Linked DNA regions of Posidoniimonas polymericola. The protein of the gene in region 1 interacts with the protein of each later gene in a pairwise test. Links are inferred from orthologs where the notes say so. Each region holds a gene or a part of one and is shown on either strand. Other genes may lie near its edges. The genes, in order: Pla123a_RS07640 and Pla123a_RS11175.

What was found.
Region 2: the proteins of Pla123a_RS07640 (region 1) and Pla123a_RS11175 interact in binary tests that used the Escherichia coli proteins (3 or more experiments, as listed by UniProt). The link is inferred for Posidoniimonas polymericola from one-to-one orthologs.

Annotation. Positions count from the first base shown.
Region 1 is NZ_SJPO01000003.1:218,103-229,497, forward strand. The notes cover bases 3,267-5,996. They hold Pla123a_RS07640 (sulfurtransferase TusA family protein), read right to left. Parts: upstream 4,879-5,996; coding sequence 4,654-4,878; downstream 3,267-4,653. Other genes in these bases: Pla123a_RS07630 (sensor domain-containing protein), read left to right, coding at 3,267-4,125; Pla123a_RS07635 (DsrE family protein), read right to left, coding at 4,224-4,613; Pla123a_RS07645 (ATP-dependent zinc protease family protein), read left to right, coding at 5,149-5,604; Pla123a_RS07650 (RimK family alpha-L-glutamate ligase), read left to right, coding at 5,659-5,996. Also shown: Pla123a_RS07620 (SDR family oxidoreductase), read right to left, coding at 1-365; Pla123a_RS07625 (DsrE/DsrF/DrsH-like family protein), read left to right, coding at 685-1,290; more of Pla123a_RS07630, read left to right, coding at 1,348-3,266; more of Pla123a_RS07650, read left to right, coding at 5,997-6,888; Pla123a_RS07655 (VOC family protein), read left to right, coding at 6,964-7,383; Pla123a_RS07660 (N-acyl-D-amino-acid deacylase family protein), read right to left, coding at 7,391-9,004; Pla123a_RS07665 (bestrophin family protein), read right to left, coding at 9,139-10,095; Pla123a_RS07670 (DUF1559 family PulG-like putative transporter), read right to left, coding at 10,374-11,395. UniProt on the Escherichia coli protein: Sulfur carrier protein involved in sulfur trafficking in the cell. Part of a sulfur-relay system required for 2-thiolation during synthesis of 2-thiouridine of the modified wobble base 5-methylaminomethyl-2-thiouridine (mnm(5)s(2)U) in tRNA.
Region 2 is NZ_SJPO01000005.1:30,525-41,985, forward strand. The notes cover bases 7,360-10,155. They hold Pla123a_RS11175 (cysteine desulfurase family protein), read left to right. Parts: upstream 7,360-8,054; coding sequence 8,055-9,257; downstream 9,258-10,155. Other genes in these bases: Pla123a_RS11170 (phosphoesterase), read left to right, coding at 7,360-7,908; Pla123a_RS11180 (HesB/IscA family protein), read left to right, coding at 9,379-9,711; Pla123a_RS11185 (Flp family type IVb pilin), read left to right, coding at 10,025-10,155. In the rest of the region: Pla123a_RS11160 (undecaprenyl-phosphate glucose phosphotransferase), read right to left, coding at 1-276; Pla123a_RS11165 (alpha-2-macroglobulin family protein), read left to right, coding at 566-6,703; more of Pla123a_RS11170, read left to right, coding at 7,252-7,359; more of Pla123a_RS11185, read left to right, coding at 10,156-10,204; tRNA preQ1(34) S-adenosylmethionine ribosyltransferase-isomerase QueA, read right to left, coding at 10,452-11,461. UniProt on the Escherichia coli protein: Master enzyme that delivers sulfur to a number of partners involved in Fe-S cluster assembly, tRNA modification or cofactor biosynthesis. Catalyzes the removal of elemental sulfur from cysteine to produce alanine.

The DNA.
Region 1 (11,395 bases):
TCGACCCAGTCGCCGCTGGCCGGGCCGTACACGCCGGTTGTGCTGATGTAGATCACACGCCGGGTACCAGCCGGCAGCGCGGCGAGGACGTTGCGCAGGCCCTCGGCGTAGACCTCGTGGATCGAAGGCTCGGCCGAGCGGTCGTAGCCGACCGCGTACAGCAGCGTGTCGACCGGCGACTCGCGCACCGCCGTCAGCGTGTTGGGTTGCGTGACGTCGGCGATCAGGGGAGTGAACCCCTGCTGCGCAAACCGCTCGCCGCGCCCTGCGTCGCGCGTCACTACCGCGACGCTGTCCCCCGCGTCTCGCCACAAGCGGGCCACCCGCTGTCCCAAGTAGCCGCATCCAAAGATCAATCGGTCCATGACCGAGATTCTAGTCGGTCTGAAGCCGTTGAGGAGCTGGTCTAGGTGAAACCAGCAACGGCGCCGTGCGACGGAGCTCCGTCTGCATCACAGCGCATGCGGCATGCCGGGCAGGTGTCACAGCCGCGCTATTCAGCCCCCCCATCACAACCCGCCGGGTACTTGCCGACCGACCCACACGGCCGCAGCGTTCGGAAAACCTAACGGCTCGTGGGTGGGCTACGGTTTTAGGTCTAGGGAGACGGACGCCACCAGGATGGGGGAGGCCGCATCTGCGGGTCGTTCGTGCATCGCGAGTTGCATCCAAGAGAGAGAATCGATGGCGATCGACGCCCCAACCGCGTCCGCAGTTGACGCCCCCGCGGACCCCGCGTCTGGCGGCTCGCTGCAGGCAATCGAGGCGCGGCTGGAGCACTTGGAGCGGCTGGTCGCGTCGAGCAGGGTCGACCCGAACCGGATGAACCTGCTGGTGTTCGAGGCCCACCGCGACCGTCTGCTGGCCGCCTTTGTGATGGCGACCGGTGCCGCCGCCTGCGGCATGGAGGTCTCGATGTTCTTCACGTTCTGGGGGACCGCCGCGCTCAAGAAGGGGGGGCCCCAGTTCGGCAAGAAGTCAATCGTCGAACGCGCCTTCGGCTGGATGCTGCCGGGATCGGCCGGCGCCACCAAGCTCTCCAAAATGGACATGTGCGGCATCGGCAGGGCGTTGATGAGCCGGGAGATGAAGCGCAAGAACATCGCGGACCTCGGCGAGTTGATCCAGACCGCTGCAGAACTGGGCGTGAAGATCCGCGTCTGCGAGATGTCGATGCAGCTGATGGGCATCCGCCGCGAGGAGCTGATCGACTACCCGAATATTGAGTTCTGCGGCGTGGCAAGCTTCGTCGACGAGGCCGCCGCCGCCAACACCACCCTGTTCATCTAGCGACGCCAAGCCGCCGCCGGCCCCGCGCAACCACGGGAGCCCTGGCCTAGCCGGTCCATGACGAGCGACAATCCCAAATCCGCCGCCGACGCTGAACCAGACGCGGTGCCGCGCGCGCCCGCCGACGCCGGCGTCGACCCGCTGCTCGACCGCATCGACGGGCTGCTGCGTGACGTCCTGGCCGAGGAAGCCCCGCCAGCCGGCCCGCTTCCGCAGGGCCGCGACGCCCTAGCCGGGCTGCTGGCCGAGCTGCGTGACGCGTTGGTCGAGCGGGACCACACAATCGAGAAAATGGCCGCGAGGTCGGAGTCGCTGATGCGCGCCCAGGCCGACGCGCTGGTCCGCTCCGCCGAGACCATCGACGAGCTCGAGACTACCAAGCAGCGGCTGGCCGACGCGAGACTCGTCGCGGAGCGGGCAGCGGAGGACAACTACCGCCTGGCCGCGACGGTCTTCGAAAACACCAACGACGGCGTGCTCGTGTTCTCCGAGCAGCGTTGCATCGCCTGCAACGAGAACGCCGTTCGGCTGCTGGGCGGTGCGCGGGAGGACATCATCGACGCCTGGCCGGCGGCGTTCGAAGTCGCCCTGTGCAGCGGCGGGGAGGACGGGTCCGCCTCGTTACGCGACGCCTTCGAATGCCTTACGGCCGACAAGCCGGTGGTCGTCGAGGCGCTGTTCCCCGGCGGCGCAGGCGGTGAGTTCTGGGCCGAGGTGACACTCGGCGCGTTCGGCATCGACAACCGCCAGCAGTCGGTGGTTGTCGTGCGAGACATCACCACCCGCAAGCAATTTGAGAACGAGCTGCAGCGGCGCCGCGACTTCCTCCGCAATATCCTCAACGCGGTCCCCGACCAGCTCGCGGTGACCCGGGACGACCAGACGCTCGTGCTCGCCAACAACGCGTTCTGCGAGTTTGTCGGCCAGGACCGCGCCGACGTCATTGGCAGGAAGATCACGGACGTGCTGGGCCCGCAGTCCTGCCAGGGTTTCCGCGATTGTGACGAGCAGGCGCTCGAGGCGGGCGAGTTCAGCTGCGAGCACGACCGCACCCTGCCCAACGGTGAACGCGCTGTCCTGTCGGTCAAGCGGTCGGTGTTCGGCGACGAGCAGGGCGACCGGTACATCGTCTCAACGTCGCGCGACATCACCGAGGATCGGCTCCGCGAGGAACGCCTGCGGCTGCTCGCGAGCGTCTTCAATGGCGCGTCGGAGGGAGTCGCGATCCTGACCACCGAGGGGGCAATCTGCGAGGCCAACCCGGCCTTCCTCACGATGACCGGCGCCACCCCACGCGACGTGGCGGGCGGGATGCTGGGTCAGCTGCTCAACTTCGCCGCCGGCGACGCCGCTGGCGTTCTCCGCGACGTGGCCCTCGGGCGATCCTGGTCCGGCAAGGCCTGCGCCAGCCACCCCACGCACGGCGACCGCCAGGTGTGGGTGTCGCTGAGCCCGTCGCTCGAGTCGAAGCAACGCTTCATCGCCCTGGTGTCGGACATCACCGAGCTCGAAGAGGCCCAGGAGATGCTCCGCTCGCAGGCCCGCAGCGACATCCTCACCGGCCTGCCCAACCGCCGCTGGTTCCGCGACCACCTGCAGCAGCTGCTGGACGACCCCGCGGACCCAGAGCAGAGCGTCACGGTCTGCTTCCTGGACCTCGACAACTTCAAGCACGTCAACGACACCTCCGGACACGCCGCCGGCGACATGCTGCTCCGCGGGGTCGGCGAACGGATCCAACGGATGATGGGCCCGGACGCGTTCCTGTCCCGCTTCGGCGGCGACGAGTTCGCCATGATCCTCACCGAACCACGCCACCAGCCGCCGCGGCTGCTCGACACGCTCAAAGAGCTGCTCAACGAGTTCCGCCGCCCGTTCCACCTCGAGGGGACCGAGGCGACCGTCGGACTCAGCATTGGTCTGGTGAGCAGCGTGAAGGGAAAGGGCGAGGTCGGCGATATGATGCGGCAGGCGGACATCGCGATGTACGCCGCCAAGTCGGCCGGCAAGAACGGCGTGCGGGTGTTCTCCCCCGAGATGGAAGACGGCGTCAACACCCGGCACCAGGTGCAGACCCGATTACGTCAGGCGCTACGCGGCGGCGAGATCACACTCTGCTTCCAGCCCAAGGTGTGCGCCGCGACACGCAAGCCAATTGGCTGCGAGGCGCTGGCCCGCTGGCGGACGCCCGAGGGCAAGCTGATCCCGCCCAGCGAGTTTGTGCCGATCGCCGAGCAGACCGGTCTGATCGTTCCGTTTGGCGAGCTGGTGTTCCGCACCGCGGCCGAGCAGGCCCGCGACTGGGCCGCGTGCGGCCGCGAGCCCTCGGTGGCGGTGAACGTCTCGCCCCACCAGCTGCGGCACCCCGGCTTCGTGAGCTCGTTGCAGGACGTGCTGGCAGAGACCAGCGCCCGTGCCGAATGGTTCGAGCTCGAGATCACCGAGTGCGCGATGATGGAGGACGTCGACCACGCGGTCGAGGTCATCGACTCGCTGGCGGCACTCGGGTTCAACGTCGCGGTCGACGACTTCGGCACCGGCTACTCGTCGCTGAGCTACCTGAAGCACTTCCGCCTGCACACGCTGAAGATCGACCTCACCTTCATCCGCGACGTCACCACCGACTGGCAGTCGCAGGCGGTGGTCCGTTCGGTGGTGTCGCTCGGCGCCGGCCTGGGGCTGAACGTCGTGGCCGAGGGGGTCGAAACCGCCGAGCAGGCCGAGCTGTTGTCGGAGATCGGCTGCACGACCCTGCAGGGCTACTACTTCGGCAAGCCAATGACCGCCGACGACTACGTGGACTGGCTTGACGCTCAGGCCAGGACGTCGGTCTGACAGCCCGTTGAGATTGCCGTTGGGCCGCGAGGCGCCGTGATCACGCCCTAGCTCGGCGAGTGTGGAGGGCTGCCGGGGCGGGGCGTTGATCGGGCTCGCTAGAATGTCACCATGGTGCCGTCGGTCGCCAGATCGATCACGGTGGTGAAGCCGCCGTCTTCGGCCTCCGATAAGACTTCCGCTGCGGGCGGGGCGTCGGGGCCGCCGGTGATGCACGTGTTCCGGCAGACCGAGCACATGATCAGTCGCCCGCCTGCGGCCAGGTAGTTGTCGATGAGCTCCGTCAGCGGCGGGAACCCCTGTACCGCGATGCCCTGGGCGCTGCCGCTGTAACCCCACACCGCGCCGTCGCTGGTAAGGAACACCACAGCGTTGTGCCCGACAGCGGTGGCGGCCAGCCCGCAGGAGAAGGCGAGAGTCGCGTTCTTGCCGTTGTCCGACTTGCCGACTGTCAGGATGACCACCACGTTGTGCGCGTCTTGCGGCATAGGTATCGGCGCCGTGAGTCTAGTGGCAAGTGGCGAGTGGCTAGACGAGGGTGATGACCGCCCGCTGCAGCTCTTCTTCTTCGGTGAACTGGTCGACGGTGTGTCCGGTGCGTCGGGCCCAGGCCTCGAGGTCGGGACGGAACGCAAGGTCGGTGGCGGTGACCTCGATCCTCTTGCCGGGGCCCAGGCCGCGGGCCGCCTTCGTCAGCTCGACGATCGGCATCGGGCAGTTCAGCCCTTGGCAATCCAGTTGCAGGTCTACCATGGGGCTGTCGCTCCGGCCGGATAGGAAGGGCGCCGGCCCGCTTGGGGACGCGGCTTCTCACGCAGCTTATCGGCGTCGTGGTGCACTCGGCGCCAGCGACTCGCGGTGAACCCTGTGCCCGGCGCGCTGCGCGGGGCCGGGCGTAGCGGTCAGGCAAGAGGGGGCCGCCCGGCACGCGGTCGCGGGCGCCTTACGAATAATCGCGTGGCGGCCTACAATCAAAAGCATCCCTGCATTGTTCGGATCTTACCTATTCGGATTGAGCACGCGTTGCCACGGAAGAAGAAAACACGCGAACTCGCTGTGGTCGGTTGGCGGGAGTGGGTCCGACTCGACCTGCTTGGTGTCCAGGCGATCAAGGCCAAGGTCGACACCGGCGCCAGGACGTCGTCGCTGCACGCGTTCCGGGTCAAGACCTTCGAGAAGGACGGCGCTCCGCACGTCCGCTTCCAAGTACACCCGGAGCAACGCAAGACCAAGCCGACGGTCGAGTGCGAGTGGCCGGTCCACGAGTTCCGCAAGGTGCGGAGCTCTTCGGGCCACGAGGCGCTGCGACCGGTGATCCTGACGGAAATCGTCGTGGCCGGCCAGGCCTTTGAGATCGAGCTGACGCTCGCCAACCGCGACCAGATGGGCTTCCGCATGCTGCTTGGCCGCGAGGCCCTGCGAGACCGATTCGTCGTGGACTCGGGGCGCTCCTACGTGGGCGGACCCCGGAACAAGTGAGCCGGCTCGCCGCCTCGCCCCCGCCCCTCACGCAACTCAACCAGTGTTGATTCTATGAAACTTGGCATCCTTTCCCGCAACCGCAACTGCTACAGCACCCGCCGGCTCCGCGAGGCCGCGGTGAGCCGCGGTCACGACGTGAAGGTGCTCGACACGCTGAAGTTCTCGATCGACCTGGAACAGGGCGAGCCCGACCTGTTCTTCCGCTCCAAGCAGCTCAGCCACTACGACGCCGTGCTCCCGCGGATCGGGGCCTCGATCACCTACTTCGGCACCGCGTTGGTGCGGCAGTTCGAGCAGATGGACGTCTTCTCCGCCAACTCGTCGGCCGGCATCACCGCCTCGCGAGACAAGCTGCGGACGATGCAGGTGCTCAGCCGCCATCAGCTCGGCATGCCGGCCACCACGTTCGTACGCGACCGCAAGGACATCCTGCCGGCAATCGAACGCATCGGCGGCGCCCCGGTGGTGATCAAGCTGCTCGAGGGGACGCAGGGCGTCGGCGTGATCTTGGCCGAGAGCGTCAAGGTCGCCGAGGCCATCATCGAGACCCTGCAGTCCACGCAGCAGAACGTGCTGGTGCAGAAATTCGTCAAAGAAAGCAAGGGCAAGGACATCCGCGCGTTCGTCGTCGGCGACCGCGTGATCGGCGCGATGCGTCGCGTCGCCCAGGGTACCGAGTTCCGCAGCAACGTCCACCGCGGCGGCAAGACCGAGCCGGTCGACCTCGACGAGAACTTCTGCGAGACCGCCGTCCGCGCCGCTCAGATCCTCGGCCTCCGGATCGCCGGCGTCGATATGCTGGAGTCGACCAGCGGGCCGCAGATCATGGAGGTCAACTCCTCGCCCGGCCTGGAGGGGATCGAGCTCTGCACGCAGCTCGACATCGCTGGTGCGATCGTTGACTACATCGCCGCCCAGGTCGACTTCCGCGAGATCGACCTCCGCCAGCGGCTGACCGTTAGCCGCGGGTACGGCGTCTCGGAGATCCACGTGCCGGAGGGCTCCGAGTTCGTTGGCAAGTCGATCGACGAGTCCGGCTTGCCCGAACGCGACATCAACGTGCTGACGCTCTACCGCGGCACCACCGTGATCCCGAACCCGCGGCTCAAGCGGACCCTCGAGCCGGGCGACCGGATGCTCTGCTTTGGCAAGCTCGAGCAGATGCGGTCGATGATCCCCGATCGGGTCCGCAAGAAGCGGCGCCCCAAGGTTGGCGAGCTGCCCGAGACCGAGGTCGTGCACGATGCCGAGCAGCGCGCGGCCGAGTCGGCCGGCGAGTAGCTTTGGCCACGATCAAAATCAGCCCAGAACGGGCCAGCGAAACTCGACGATAGGATCAACCAGGCATACGCCTACCTGCGTGTCCGTGGAGCCGCCGAGGCGATCGACTTCTACGGCCGAGCATTCGGCGCGGTTGAGAGTTTCCGACTGTCGGAGCCTTCGGGCAGGGTCGGTCACGCCGAACTCAGGTTTGGCGATCACACGATCATGCTCTCAGACGAGTACCCAGAGTACGGCGTCCACGGGCCGCAGGCGTTCGGCGGGACCGGCTCGTCGGTGCACCTGCATGTCGACGACGTCGACGCGTTGTCCGCCCAGGCGGTGGCCGCCGGGGCGACCCTGCTCATGGAGCCAGCAGACCAGTTTTACGGCGAGCGGTCGGCCAAGCTGCTTGACCCATTCGGGCACGAGTGGCTGCTGGGATCCCCCATTGAGGACGTGTCGCCCGAGGAGATGCAGCGCCGCTTCGACGAGATGTGCGGCGGCGGACAGTAGCCGACCTTCATTCAGCGGCGGACGGCTTGCGGAGCGTCCGCCCGGCGTCGGTCTTCACGAGCTGGCCGTCGTCGATGGCCAGTTCGCCGTTGACCAGCAGCCACCGCACGCCGGTGGAGTTCTCGGTGGGCGACTCGAAGGTCGCGTGGTCGCGGAACGTCGCGGCGTCCAGCACCACGATGTCGGCCGCCAGCCCCTCCCGCAGGTAGCCCCGGTCCTCCATCCCGAGGATGTCGGCCGGCAGGCCGCTGGCGCTGCGGACCGCCCGGGCTAGCGAGACCACGCCCTCCTCGGCGGCGTAGCGCCCGATCTTCCGCGGGAACGTCCCGAAGCTCCGCGGGTGGGGCTTGGTCCCGTCGGGCACTTTGACGCTGCCGTCCGAGGCGGTCGCGACCCACGGCAGCGACATCACCCAGCGGACGTCGCGCTCGTCCATGCTGAAGCTGACGCCGGCCTCCTCGCCGGCGCGGACTACGTCGATCGCTACGTCTACTGCCGCGCGGCCCTCTTCCTTGGCGATGTCGCGGATCATGCGCCCGACGTACTTCGGCAGGCTAGGGCAGTCGGCGACCATGATGCCGCCGCGGGCCTCGAGCAGGTCCTGCATGATCGGCCGCAGCCGGGCCAGCTGCGCCGGGTCGCCCAGCCGGTCGGTCAGATCCTGGCGGCTCCCCTCGCGTTCCTCGTCGGGCAGCAGCATCGCCGCAACCGAAGTGCTGCTCGCCGCGTAGGGGTACTGGTCGGCCGTGACGGTGAGCCCCTCGTCCTGCGCCCGGGCGATGACCTCGGCCGCGGCCCGGACCTTGCCCCAGTTGCGCCGCTTGCTCGCCTTAAAGTGCGAGACGTGCACCGCCGCGCCCGACAGGCGGCCGATACGCAGCGCCTCCTCGACCGACTCGACCAGCTCGTCCCCCTCGTCGCGGATGTGGCTGGCGTAGATGCCGCCGAACTCGGCGACGACCTCCGCGAGCTTGGCGATCTCCTCGGCATCGGCGTAGGCCGAGGGGACGTACTGCAGGCCGGTGCTCATGCCCCAGGCGCCCGCCTCCATCCCCTGGCGGACGAGCGCCCGCATCCGCTCGACCTCGTCCCCCTCGGCCGGGCGGCGCTTGGCACCTATCACGCTGGACCTCACCGCGCCCTGCGGGACCAGGTGAGCCACGTTGACGCCCGCGGGCCGCTCGTCCAGCTCGTGGTAGTAGGCCGCGACGTCCAGCGCCCCGCCGCCGCAGTTGCCGGTGACCAGCGTAGTGCAGCCCTGGGTCAAGTAGAAGGCAGACTCGCGGGTTTGGTCGGCAAGGATGCGTGGGACGCGGGACGAGTCTTCATCGTCCGACTCGATGGTTTGGTCGCTGTGGTTGTGCAGGTCGATGAACCCGGGAGCAACGACGAGACCCTGGCAGTCGATCGTGTGGCCGATCTTGCCAGGTTCGAAGCGTCCCACTGCGACGATGCGGTCGCCCCGCACTGCGACGTCGCCGACCTCGGGTTCGGCGTCCACGCCCGTGCAGAGCGTGCCCCCCTTGAGCAAGAGGTCGGCGTCGACCGGCTTGGCCAGTGAGTTGCTCGCAGCGGCTCCTACGAGCAGCAGCGCGGCGAGGCGTAGTAGGCGGCTGTCCATCAGATCGACTCCCTGCGGTTGGTTGCTGGTCCTGTCAGCCCAGGATAGCGGAACCGGCGTCGCAAAGGCGCACGCTGCGCGACCCCGTGACGAGGCTGCGCAGAAAAGCGACCCGCAGCCGTCGACCCGCCCGTCTAGAACACCACGCCCTCGACCGGCGGCGGCTTGATCGGCAGGTTCTCGTCGCCGATCATCTCTTTGAGGTTTTCTTCGATGGTCAGGCTGATGGCGGTCAGCGGCGTGTCGTCGGGGCGGTTCTCGAACGGGTCCTCGGTCCGCTCGCCGATCTGGTCGAGCGAGAGGAACACGAAGTTGATCAGCAGCGACAGCGGGATGTTGAACAGCCCGAGGTCCTCGATGAACGCGAACGGCACCAGCGTGCCGTGCAGAAAGACGAACACCCGGGAGAAGAAGCTGTAGGGCCGCGGGAACGGCGTGTTCTTGATCCGTTCGCTCATGCCCTGGTGGTTGTGGAACTCGTTGAGGGTCTCGCCGAGCCGCACGTAGCGGTAGTCCGACAGCCAGCCGCGCTCGTAGCCGTGCTTGAGATCCCGGCCCTGGTTCATCAGCAGATAGTTCGGCGCGTTCCGTTTGTGCACGACCTCGTCGAATTCGTCCTCGGTGAGGAACGGCCTGATCTCGTCGAAGTGGTTGAGGGTCTCGAACAGCTCCTCCTCGATCTCGTTGTAGGGGTGCCGCTCGCGGAGGTTGACCCGCAACGCGTGCACGAAGGCGATGTGGCGGTAGACCAGCGAGCGCTGCCAGTTCCACATCTCCTCGGGCTCGTCGCCGACGGGGTCGACGGCGAGCGTCATCACCTCGCGGCCCCACGCCCGGCTGTAGTTGACCAGCATGCCCCAGATCTTGCGGGCCTCCCACCAGCGGTCGTACGCGCTGTTGTTCTTGAAGCCGAGGAAGATGGCCAGCGCCGTGCTGAGGGTGGCGATCGCGTTGAACGGCACCGTGAGCCGCTCCATGTCAAACTTGTGGTGCAGCACGTAGGCGACTACCGACAGCACCGCGAAGTACAGCATGCTCTTCCACGTGTAGAAGAGGACGTGTCGCCACTTGATGCTCCTGGAAACAATCATTGCGCAGGGGGGCCGTGAGGGGCATGCGGGGGCTGGAAGGGACGCGTCAGCCGTAGCGGGGTAGGGCGGGGCTCGGTAGCGCCGCGTCCTTATCATGTCCGCGGGCAGGGGGCGACGCAACGCCCGTCGCGGCGCGTGCTCGGCGATGCGCGGCAAGCGAAAGGTGCAGAGCCGAGTCGGCTCGCTGACGAGACTGTCCCCCGGCTAGCAGCGTCGTCGAGGCCGGGGCGAGAATCTTGCGGACAGCTCGGTAGGGTGGGTAAGCCCACCGTCGCTGGCTACTCTACGACGACCTCTCCGTCCAAGCGGTTTGCCTGGTAGCGATGCACCAGCGGGTCGATGTCGTAGTTGACGGTCTGGACCGAACCGTCGCAGTAGACCATGTTGAGTCCCCCAGAGTGGGCGCTGCCGAAGGCAACCAGTGCTCGGGTTGGGTCTTCGGCACTGGGGGCGTCTTGAGCGGGCTGCCAAGAGTCTTGAGTGGCGCCGGAGTAAGCCGAAAGAGCGCCAGGCTTATAAGCGACCCGCTGGTTGTCCCACTCGTACCCGCAGTACATCGATTGGTTGTCGCCGTAGCGTCCGTTGTTGGTGACGGTTGTGTTGCCGTCGTGCGCGTCGGTGGGGACGTACTTCTCGCCGATCAGGTAGGTGTTCGAAGTGCCGTCGGACACTTGACGCATTTTGACCTCGCTCCGGAAGCCGATCACACCGGTCTGAAAGTCCTTGTTCTCGCTCCTGCCGCGTGCAGTAACCACGAACTGCTGGGTCGTTTTGGGCCACTGGAAGTCCGCGGCGTCGGCAAGCGAGCCGGGCACAGGCGTGATGTCGTTGCTGCCGAATCCGTCTTGAGCGTGCCGGAAGGAGTCGCCGCTGTTGCCGGCGTAGTCGCCCAACGCGACTGGTTGACCGCTGACGAAGTTGTATTCGGAGGCCCGTGCGCCGGCTTGCGTGCCCATAAAGGTTGTCCGCCGGCTTGGGCAATTGAAGGTGTCGATCGGCGAGGCGATCAGCTGAAGAATGGCCTGTTGCCAATCCCTGCTGCCTACAACTGCATTCCTGCCAAGGTCACGCAGGGAGTTTTCTTCCAGGTAACTAAAGACGCCGTAGTACCAGCTGCCTGGCTGATCCTTGCCGTACCCGCGGGTCGGATCCGGATAGAAGAGTCCGCCCCACCCACCGGAGGGGAAGTAGCCGTGCGTGTCTTCGTGTAGCAGCGAAGCCAAGCCCATCTGCTTGAGCTGGTTCTTGCACTGGGTCCGGCGGGCCGCTTCGCGGGCCGACTGCACGGCCGGCAGCAGCA
Region 2 (11,461 bases), on another replicon or contig:
CCAGGTCATGGCGATGCAGGCCAGCTCGCGACGCAGCCGGTCGCCCCGCCAGCTGTGGTACAGGCCGGTCGCCTCGGCCGCGACGTGCATCGCCAGCACGGCGGCGGCGGTAATGATCACCAATTCGTTAGCCAGCGAGTTGCCCGCCTCGCCTCCGACCGGGGTCGCCTGGAGGGCGACGAACAGGACTCCGGCAATCACGGCCGCGTCCAGCAGGCGGTGGACGCTGTGCAGGACCGAGCTGTGCTGACGGATGCCGCGGGAGATTGGGTTCATCGACGAGTGCCGGGCTGAGGTCGGGGGGTGGAACACCGGCAGACAGTGCAACGCCGGCGCCAGAACCCGCGGCGGGCAGAATACACGGCGTTTTCGGCCCCGGAACGCCCTGCAGGGCCCGCCGCGATGCGAATTGTCAACACGGCTGTCGCCGCCCGCCAACAGCGGCGGGCCGGCTGTGGCAGGCCGTTGGCGGCGCCGCAGGGAACTCCCTGCTACCTCAGAGCGTCTGACTTGCGTATCCTGTCCCTCGACGGACCTCCCCTGCCTAACGGAACACTCAGGCGCCATGATCCCACGGAAGAAGCTGTTTCTGCTGTTGCTGCCCGCCGCGGCCCTCCTCTCAATGGCCTTCGCCCAAAACCAGCCCCCGCTGCCGCCGGCCGGCGGGCAACAAGCCGCCGAAGACGGCAACTGGCGCCAGGCCTACAACGACCTGCGCAGCGGGCTGCTCAACCAGACGCTGCCCGAGGGCGAGATCACGCCCGCGATCGCCCAGGCGGTCCGCTGCCTGGCGGAGCTGAACCGTGTCGCCGAGAGCGACGCCTTCCTGGAGGACGTCGCGGGGCAGTACCCGCAGAGCGCCGCGGTGCTGCTGAAGGTCGCCCAGCAGTACGAGAACCTGCCGCACTACGGATCGATGGTCAGCGGCGAGTTCCACCGCGGCAACATGCGCGGCCGCGCCCAGGTCGCCAACGCCTACTCCCGCGACCGCGTCCGGGCGTTGCAGCTGCTGCGCGAGGCGACGCGGCTCGAAGGCGATCCTTCCTCTGCCGCGGCCGTGGCCCGGTCGCTGGCCGATGTCATGATGGGGAGCCGTTTTCAGAGCCAGCCCTGGCAGCTGCAGCTGCTGACCGACATCGACCAACTGCCCGACTACGAGGAGGGCTGGGGGCACTCGCGTGGGTCGAACCAGGGCGCGCCGGTTGGCGCCGATGGCGAGCCGCTGTTCTACGCATTGCCCGAATCATGGGACGCCGCCCGCAACGACGGCGAGCGCTGGCGTTGGGCCTGGGAGCAGTACGCCCAGCAGGGCGACTACGAGCGGACGCAGGAGCAGCTCGCCCGGGCGAGGTTCCTCGAGAGCCAGTTCGGCGTGCCGACGCTCGCCCAGTACCTGCCGCTGCTGGCCCGCCAGGGCGAGGGTGACTCCGACGCCAGCATCTTCACGCTGCACACGCTCGCCGAGGACGAAACGCTGGCGCGGCTCGCGACCGGCGTGCGGCGATTCAAGCTGCCCGACGAGCACAACCACTTGAAGCTGTACCAAGAAGTCTTGGCCAGCGGCGCCGCAAAGTCGCTCAAGCAGCCCGCGCTGGACGCCGCCAACCAACTCGCCGGCCTGTTCCAGAACCGCCGCCAGTACCCGCGGGCGGTGGAGTACCTGGACCAGGCGATCGAGTTCGCCCCCAGCGAGCAGCATCCTAGTCTGAAGCAAAGCCGTGACCAGATCACCAAGCCGTGGGGCGAGTTCCAGCCGGCCGAAACCCAGCCCGCTGGCCAGGGCGCCACGGTCGAGCTGCAGTACCGCAACGCCGAGTCCGTGGAGTTCACGGCCCGCCCGATCAAGCTGCCGCAACTGCTCGCCGACGTGAAGGCGTACCTCGAATCGCGGCCCGACAAGCTCGAGGGCGAGCGGCTCAACATCGACAACCTCGGCTACCGCATGCTGCAGGAGGGGCAGGAAAAGCACCTCGGCCCGGCGGCGGCCGAGTGGAAACTCGACCTCGCCCCGCCGGCCGGCCACTTCGACGACCAGGTGACGGTCACCACGCCGCTGCAGCAGGCGGGCGCCTACTGGGTGACCGCCAAGCTGGCCGACGGCAACACGTGCCACACGGTGCTCTGGCTCGCCGACACGGCCATCGTCCGCAAGCCGCTCGACGGCAAGCAGCTGTACTTCGTCGCCGACGCCAAGAGCGGCCGGCCGGTCGCCAACGCCACGGTCGAGCTGTTCGCCTTCCGCCAGCGGCCCGACGAGAACCAGCCCAACCGCTACTTCGTCGAAACACAGAAGTTCGCCGAGAAGACCGACGCCAACGGGATGATCGAGGTCGAGAACTCCAAGGACGATGAAAACCGCGGCTACCAGTGGCTCGCCACGGTCGCCACGGCCGACGGGCGATACGCCTATCTTGGCTTCGACGGCTTCCGCCGCGCGACGCTGCTGCACGGCAACTACAACCAGACCAAGGCGTTCGTCGTGACCGACCGGCCGGTCTACCGCCCCGGGCAGAAGGTGCATTACAAGGCCTGGATCCAGCGGGCCCGCTACGGCGTCGACGACCCGGCGTCGGAGTTCGCCCACAAGTCGTTCCGCGTCGAGCTGATCGACGGTCGCAACGAGAAGGTGCAGCAGCTGACGCTCACCGCCAACGCTTACGGCGCAGTCGAGGGCGAGTACGCCCTGCCGAACGGCGCCACGCTCGGCGGCTACCGGCTGAACGTGCTCGGGCACGGCTCGGGCGGTTTCCGGGTCGAGGAGTACAAGAAGCCCGAGTACGAGGTCACGGTCGACGCGCCCACCGAGGGCGTTGCGCTGGGCGAAGAGTTCACCGCCAAGATCCAGGCCAAGTACTACTTCGGCGCGCCGGTCGTCAACGCGACGGTCGCGTACAAGGTTACCCGCACCAAGAAGCAGGCCGACTGGTTCCCGCCGCGGCCGTGGGACTGGCTGTACGGGCCGGGCTACGGCTGGCTCGGCTGCGACTTCGACTGGCACCCCGGCTTCCAACAGTGGGGCCTCCGCTGCCCGTCGCCGGGCTGGCTGCCGTGGCGGCAGCCCGACCCGCCGGAGATCGTCGCCGAGGCCGAGTCGCCGCTCGACGCCGAGGGTTCGCTCGAGGTCAGCATCGACACCGCGCTCGCCAAGGCGCTCTACGGCGACTCCGACCACAACTACCACATCGAGGCCCAGGTCCGCGACGAGTCGCGCCGCACGATTGTTGGCACAGGCGATGTGCTCGCCGCCCAGCAGCCGTACCGCTCGTACGTCTGGACGACCCGAGGCCACTACCGCGTCGGCGACCCGGTGGAGGTCCGCATCGCGGTCCGCACGGCCGACGGCCGCCCGCTCGCCAAGACCGGCGACCTCAAACTACTGAAGCTCGCCTACTCCGACGACAACCAGCCCCCCAAGGAGACCGAGGTCCGCAAGTGGGAGCTCGCCACCGCCGCCGACGGCGGGGCGGGCCTGCAGATCAAGGCCTCCGAGCCGGGGCAGTACCGGCTGTCGTTCAAGTCGCAGACCGCCGCGGGTGAGGTGATCGAGGGGGGGCACGTCTTTTGCATCGCCGGCGAGGGCTTCGACGGCGCCGGCTTCGCTTTCAACGACCTCGAGATCGTCCCCGACAAGGCCGAGTACCGCCCCGGCGAGAAGGTCCGCCTGCAGGTCAGCACCGCGCGGACCGGCTCGGCCGTGCTGCTGTTTGTGCGTCCCGAGAACGGCGTCTACCCGGCGCCGCGGCTCGTCCGGCTGGACGGCAAGAGCACGTTCGTCGAGATCGACGTGCAGCCGACCGACATGCCAAACCTGATCGTCGAGGCGACCGCCGTTGGCGGAGCCCGCGTGCACCAAGCGGTCCGCGACATCGCCGTGCCACCGGTCAGCAAGGCCCTGAAGCTCGAGGTCTTGCCGGGCGCCCAGGCGTACAAGCCGGGGCAGGAGGCGACCGTCAAGCTCCGCCTGACCGACCGCGACGACCAGCCCGTGGTCGGCGACGCCGCGCTGACGATCTACGACAAGAGCGTCGAGTACAGCTCCGGCGGCTCGAACGTCGGCGACATCCGCAAGCACTTCTGGGACTGGCGCCGCACCCACTACCCCAACCGCACCGACAACCTCGGCCAGTACAGCTACAACCTAACCCCGCCCGGCGAAATCGGCATGCGCCCGCTCGGAGTGTTCGGCGGCCGCGTGCCCGCCACGGAGACCATGACCCGTGACAAGACTTTGACGTTGTCGCGGGCCATGCCGATGCGGCGTGGCATGGCGGGGGGCGATATGTACTTCGGCGTCCCGATGGCGATGGCGGCCGAGGCCGCTCCAATGGAGGACGCGGAAGCCGACGGCATCGGCGGCGGTGGTGGACAGGCGCCGCTAGTCGAAGCGACCGTCCGCACCGAGTTTGCCGACACGGCCCTGTGGGACGGCACGCTCGAAACCAATTCCGACGGCATCGCCGAGGTAACGCTCACCATGCCCGAGAACCTCACCACCTGGCAAGTCCGCGCATGGGGTGTCGGGCACGGCGCCCGCGTCGGCGAGGGCGCCGCCGAGATGGTGACCCGCAAGAACCTAATCGTGCGGCTGCAGACGCCGCGGTTCCTGGTCGAGACCGACGAGGTCGTCCTGTCGGCCAACGTGCACAACTACCTCGGTGAGGCGAAGCAGGTCACTGTGCGGCTGGAGCTGGAGGGGGGCGTGCTCGAGTCGCCCTCGCAGCTCAGCCAGCAGATCGAGGTCCCCGCGGACGGCGACCGCCGTGTCGACTGGCGGGTGTCGGCGATGAAGGAGGGCGGGGCGGTGGTCCGGGCCTTCGCCCTGACCGACGAAGAGTCGGACGCCATGGAGCTGACCTTCCCGGTCCGCGTGCACGGCATCCTCAAGCAGGACGCGTTCAGCGGCGCGATCGCCGCCGACGGCAGCCGCGGGACGTTCGAGATCGACGTCCCCACGAAACGCCGGCCCGAGCAGACCCGGCTGGAGGTCCGCTACTCGCCGACCCTGGCCGGAGCGATGGTCGACGCACTGCCCTACCTGATCGACTACCCGCACGGCTGCACCGAGCAGACGCTCAACCGGTTCCTGCCGGCGGTCCTCACCCAGCAGACTCTGATCGACCTCGGGGTCGACCTCAAGGCAATCCAGGACAAACAGACCAACCTCAACCCGCAGCAGTTGGGCGACGCCGCGGAGCGGGCCACGGGCTGGAAACGTTACGACCGCAACCCGGTGTTCGACCAGGCCGAGCTCGACAAGATCGTCAAGGCGGGCGTCCGAAGGCTGACGGACATGCAGCTTTCGGACGGCGGCTGGGGCTGGTTCAGCGGCTACGGCGAGCACAGCTCGGCCCACACCACCGCCGTGGTGGTGCGGGGCCTGTCGGTTGCGCGGCAGAACGATGTGGCCCTGCTCCCCAACACGATCGAACGGGGGGTGGAGTGGCTGAAGAACTACCAGCAGGGTGAGCTCGCGAAGCTCCGCAACGTCGACTCCGACGGCAACCGCATTGACGACGCCAAGCCCGCCAAGCAGAAGGCCGACAACCTCGACGCCCTCGTGCACCTGACCCTGGTCGACGCGGGCGGCTCGGACGCCGCGATGCGTGACTTCCTGTATCGCGACCGGACCTCGCTCGCCCCGTACAGCCTGGCGACCCTCGGCCTGGCCCTGCACCAGGAGGAGGGCCAGACCGACAAGCGTGACATGGTCATCCAAAACCTCAAGCAGTACGTCCAGACCGACGACGAGAACCAGACCGCCTGGCTCAACCTGCCGGGCGGCTCCTGGTGGTACTGGTACGGCAGCGAGTACGAGGCCCACGCCTACTTCCTGAAGCTGCTGGCCGCCACCGAGCCCGACGGCGACCTGGCCGCGGGGCTGGTGAAATACCTGCTCAACAACCGCAGCCACGCCACTTACTGGAACAGCACCCGCGACACGGCCCTGGTAGTCGAGGCGATGGCCGACTACCTCAAGGCGACCGGCCAGGCGAAGCCCGACCTGGCGGTCGAGGTCTGGCTCGACGGCGAGAAGCGTAAGGCAGTCAAGATCACCGCCGACAACCTGTTCACGTTCGATGGCGTGCTGGTGATCGAGGGCGCCGCCCTAACGCCGGGCCGCCACACGGTCGAGATCCGCAAGCAGGGCGATGGCCGGCTGTTCTACAACGGCTACCTGCAGAACTTCACGCTGCAGGACGACATCCGCCGCAGCGGGCTCGAGGTCCGCGTGACCCGCGAGCTGTACAAGCTCGAGCGGGTCGACAACGAGGAGCAGGTTGCCGGCGGCCGCGGCCAGGCGGTCGGCATCCAGACCGAGAAGTACCGCCGCCAGCGGGTCTCCAACCTGGCCGCCGTGGCGAGCGGCGACCTGGTCGAGGTCGAGCTGACGCTAGAGAGCAAGAACGACTACGAGTACCTCTTGATCACCGACCCCAAGGCGGCCGGCTTCGAGCCGGTCGAGGTGCAGAGCGGCTACAACGGCAACGAGATCGGCGCGTACGTCGAGTACCGCGACCAGTCGGTCAACCTGTTCGCCCGCCAGCTCGCCCGCGGCAAGCGGAGCGTCAGCTACCGGCTGCGGGCCGAGACGCCGGGCAAGTTCAGCGCCCTGCCGACCCAGATCGAGGCAATGTACGCCCCCGAGCTGCGGGGGAACAGCGACGAGATCAAGGTGCGGGTGATTGACGGGGGTGAGGGGTAGGTTGCCTGTCGCCGTCGGAGACGCCTCCTACCAAGTTGTGAGAGCGATCTCTGACCGCGATAGAAGCGTTGCCTGAACGCGGCGGATTCTTGTAGAGGCCCTCTGCTATCCGTGGTCTAATGCAGGCACGCGCGAGCTCTCTAGCCTCGCGCCCGCCAGACCGCTTTAGCCGCGGGGCGTTAGCCCCCGGTTAGAAACGCACAAACCGGGGGCCAACGCCCCGCGGCTGGTGAACTGCTGCGCGATGTTAAAAACTCAAGAGCCTCTGGTGACGCGGTCGCCGTCGGAGACGCCCCCTACCAAGCTGTGGGAGCGGCGGACAAAACCCCGGCCTCGCCCCGGAGGACCATCGCCAAAAACATCACTATGGGAGCCTGAAACGCACCTCGGGGCCAAACTCGGCCGGGGGTTTTGTCCCCTCCGATCGAATATTCGGACTCTACCCGCGCGGCCACGCCAAACCGCTGCCGGCGCCCCGGTGATGCGTTGGCCGGGGCGCGTTAGAATCGCCCGTTCTCACCACGAACCACCCCCGTCAGGAGGACAACATGACGCTGGTCGCCGAAGAACAGGTGCTAGTCATCCCCACCGAGCTGTTCCACTCGCTGGGCCACTTCCAGGGCTTCTCGCCCGAGGTCGACCGCTACCTGAAGCCGATCCTCGAGAGCGGCCAGATCAGCTACCGGCCCCGTGGCCAGATGGAGGCCGACCCCAGCTTCAAGCAGCTCATCCCGTACTGCGTGTTCCGGTTCGTGGACGCGGATGGCGTGGCGCGGATCCTCAACTACCAGCGGGGCGGCGGCGGGGGCGAGGCCCGGCTGCGGGCCAAGCGGAGCGTCGGCGTGGGGGGGCACATCTCGACCCTCGACCACCAAGCGAGCGAAGCCGCAGAGCACTCAAAAACTCAGGATTCGGCCGCGGTGTACCGGGCGGGCCTGATGCGGGAGCTCGACGAGGAGGTGTCGATCAACGCCGGCCACACCGAGTCGTGCATCGGCATGATCAACGACGACGAGACCGACGTCGGCCGGGTGCACCTCGGCGTGGTGCACGTGTTCGACATGCAGCAGCCGGCGGTCGACGCCCGCGAGGACGACATCCAGGACGTGCGGTTCACGCCGCTCGCCGAGATCGCCGCCGACCTGGACCACTACGAAACCTGGTCGCAGATCGCGGTAAGAGCGTTGGTGGAGCAGCAGAAATAATCGCTACAACGCCAAGTAGGGGGTTCCCCTCTGCAGCCTACGGCGGAAGCCTTAGGTTTTCGTTCGCAACACTGTTAGCGCTAGCAAACCCGCGGCTTCCGCCGTGGGCTGCTGGGCGGATGCAAGCGTAGCCCAAGAGTGCCCCGATGCGCGTCTACATGGACAACCACGCCACGACGCGCGTCGACCCACGGGTCGTCGAGGCGATGCTGCCGTACTTCACCGAGGAGTACGGCAACCCGGGAAGCGTCGGGCACGAGGCGGGCGACGCCGCCCGGGAGGCGGTCGAGCAGTCGCGGGCGACAATTGCCGCGGCGATCGGCGCCATGCCTGCAGAGGTGGTGTTCACCAGCGGCGCGACCGAGAGCAACAACCTGGCGATCGCCGGCGTGGCGACCCGTCGCCGCCGGCGGGGGGACCACCTGGTGAGCGTCGCCACGGAGCACGCCGCCGTGCTCGGGCCGCTGCGGCGGCTCGAGAAGCAGGGGTACGGGCTGACGCTGCTCGAGGTCGAGCAGCACGGCAGCCAGAGCGCCGGGCGACTGCGGCCCGAGGATCTGGCCAGCGCCCTGACCGACGAGACCTGCCTGGCGAGCGTCATGCTGGCGAACAACGAGATTGGCGTCGTGCAGCCGGTCGCGGAGCTGGCCCTGTTGTGCCACGGACGGGGCGTCCCCCTGCACTGCGACGCCACGCAGGGCGTCGGCCGCCTGCCGGTCGATGTCGGGCGGCTCGGCGTCGACCTGATGAGCTTCACCGCTCACAAGCTGTACGGGCCCAAGGGCATTGGCGCGTTGTACGTGCGGGGTTCGGGGTCGGGGGATCGGCCCGCCGTGCGGCTCGAGCCGCAGATTGTCGGCGGTGGGCAGCAGCAGGGTCGGCGGAGCGGCACATTAAACGTGCCCGGCATCGTCGGCTTCGCCAGGGCGGTCGAGCTGGCGGTGGAAGAGCTGGCGGCCGAAGTCCAACGGCTGGCCGCATTGCGGGACGACCTCTGGCGGCGGCTCGAGGCCCTGGGCCTGGGCGCCGAGTTGTGCGGGCCGGGCCTCGACGCCGTGGACCAATCGGGGGGTCCGCTGCGGCTGCCGGGCAACCTGGACGTGACGTTCCCGGGCCTGGACGGCGAGTCGCTGCTGCTGCGGCTGGGCGGTTTGGCGGTCAGCAGCGGCGCGGCCTGCTCGTCGTCGGACCCGTCGCCGAGCCACGTGCTGCGGGCAATCGGCCTGAACGAGGACCAGGCCCGCAGCAGCCTGCGGTTTGGGCTGGGGCGGTTCAATACCGCGGGTGATGTCGAGTTTGCAGCGGAGAAAGTAGCGGCGGCGGCGGCCGAGCTCAAACGCTTGGGCTAGCCACGGGGCGTTTCCCAGCTCTTCCCGCTGTGGCCGGCGTGGTATAATCTAAGAGTTCATGCGCCGCCGGGCTCGCAGGTCTTACCGGACGGCCACACTAACGCGGAGGAGAATAGAGATCATGGGAGTCACCCTCACCGAACGCGCCGCTCAAGAGGTGCAGCGGATTGTCGAGCAGCAGAAGCTGGACGAGGGGCACGTGCTCCGCGTCGGCGTGACTGGCGGCGGCTGCAGCGGTTTTAGCTACGCCCTGGGCTTCGACGACAAGTTCGACGAGTCGGCCGATAGCAAGTTCGAGTGCCACGGCGTTGCGGTCGTGGTCGACAAGAAGAGCGCCCTGTACCTCGACGGCACCACGGTCGACTTCTACGACGGCATCGAGAAGCGCGGCTTCACGTTCGACAACCCGAACGCGGTGAAGTCTTGCGGCTGCGGCAGCTCGTTCCAGGCCTAAGCGGCCGGGCGACAGAATATTGAGCACGGTCATCGGAACAACCGAGGCCGGCGGGTAATGCCCGCCGGCCTTTTTTTGTCGGCCTGTGCGGCACAACCGCTACGACCGGCTTGGTGGCGACGCGGACTAGTGCAGGCTGACGCGTTATCGACCCGGGTCGGTTGCCCGAACCGAAAGTAGAGCTAGGCTTCCAACAGAGGGCGAGACCCTCTCGAGGGTGTGGAGCTCGGGCACAGCCACACGACTCGCCGCGTGTCAGCCCCGCGTAGGAAGCCGCGGGGGGCATCCTTCACCACCAACCTGTGCCACGCCAATGCGCCAAGCAATCCTCACATTTCTGAAGAGCGAAGACGGGCCAACCGCGGTCGAGTATGCGGTGATGCTCGCGATGATCGTCGTGACGTGCATCGGCGCGGTCAACGGGATGGCGAACGCCACCGCGGACAGCTTCGACGACTCCTCGACTGCGATCAATTCCGCCCTGGGCTCCTAGGCCCCCGCAATTGCCCTGTGGGAGACCTTGCGGCCTCGCGCCGTCGGATACCACGGGTCTGGTTTGCAAAGCAGCGATTGAATCGATAAAGTCCAGATCTGCAGTGGTCGATTATACGATCAGAGGTTGGCAAGGTTGCCTGCTTGAGCACGCCCCGGCTGCTCGCACAACCGCCACCACGATCCACAGCGGCTCTTTCAGGTCTGGGATTACCTGCCCCAATCCCCGACGGAAAGGGCCGCTTTTTTTATAGGATCAGCATGGCGTCGCCGTAGCTGTAGAAGCGGTAACGCTCTGCTATCGCCTCGTGGTAGGCGGCCCGGATCAGCTCCGGCCCGCCAAACGTCTGGACCAGCACCAGCAGCGTGGTCGACGGGAAGTGAAAGTTGGTGAGCAGGGCGTCGACCGCCCGGAACTGGTAGGGCGGGCGGATAAACAGGTCCGTTTCGCCGCTCCAGGGCTGCAGCGGCCCGCCCTCGGGCGAGTGGCCCGCAGCGGTCTCCAGCGTCCGCACGGCGGTCGTGCCGACCGAGATCACGCGGCCGCCAGACTCGCGGGTGGCATTGATCTCGGCCGCGGCTGCGGCGGAGAGTTCGCACCACTCGGAGTGCATCTGGTGCTCCTCGATCGAGCCGCCCGAGATCGGGCGGAAGGTCCCCAGCCCAACGTGCAGCGTGAGGGCAGAAAATTCCACCCCACGACTGGCGGTTGACTTGAGCAGCTCCTTGGTGAAGTGCAGCCCCGCGGTTGGCGCCGCCACGGCCCCCGGCCGCTTGGCGAACACCGTCTGGTAGCGGGTGACGTCCTCGTCGACCATCTGGCCGCCGCGGATGTAGTGCGGCAGCGGCACCCGGCCGAGCCTCGTGAGGGCCTCTTCGGTGGGCTCCTCGGGCTGCAGGTGGGCCAGCCACTGCCCTGCCTCGAGGCGTTCGAGCAGCCACAGCTTGCTCGACGGGCGGCCCTCACGGTCGTCGAGGACTACCGACTCGCCCGGCTCCAGCCGGCCCCGGGTCTTGCACACGACGCGCCAGTGGCCCTCTTCGGTGGAACCGAGGTACAGCCCCTGCCAGCGGCCACCCGTTGCGGCCCGCCGTCCAGCAAGCTGCGCTGGGACGACCCGCGTGTCGTTGAGCACCATCCGATCGCCGGGCACCAGCAGCTCCGGGAGGTCGCGCACATGGTGGTGCGATACGGCCTGCTTCTGCCGGTCGATCACCATCAGGCGGGCGTCGGCCCGGTTGCGCAGCGGCTGCTGGG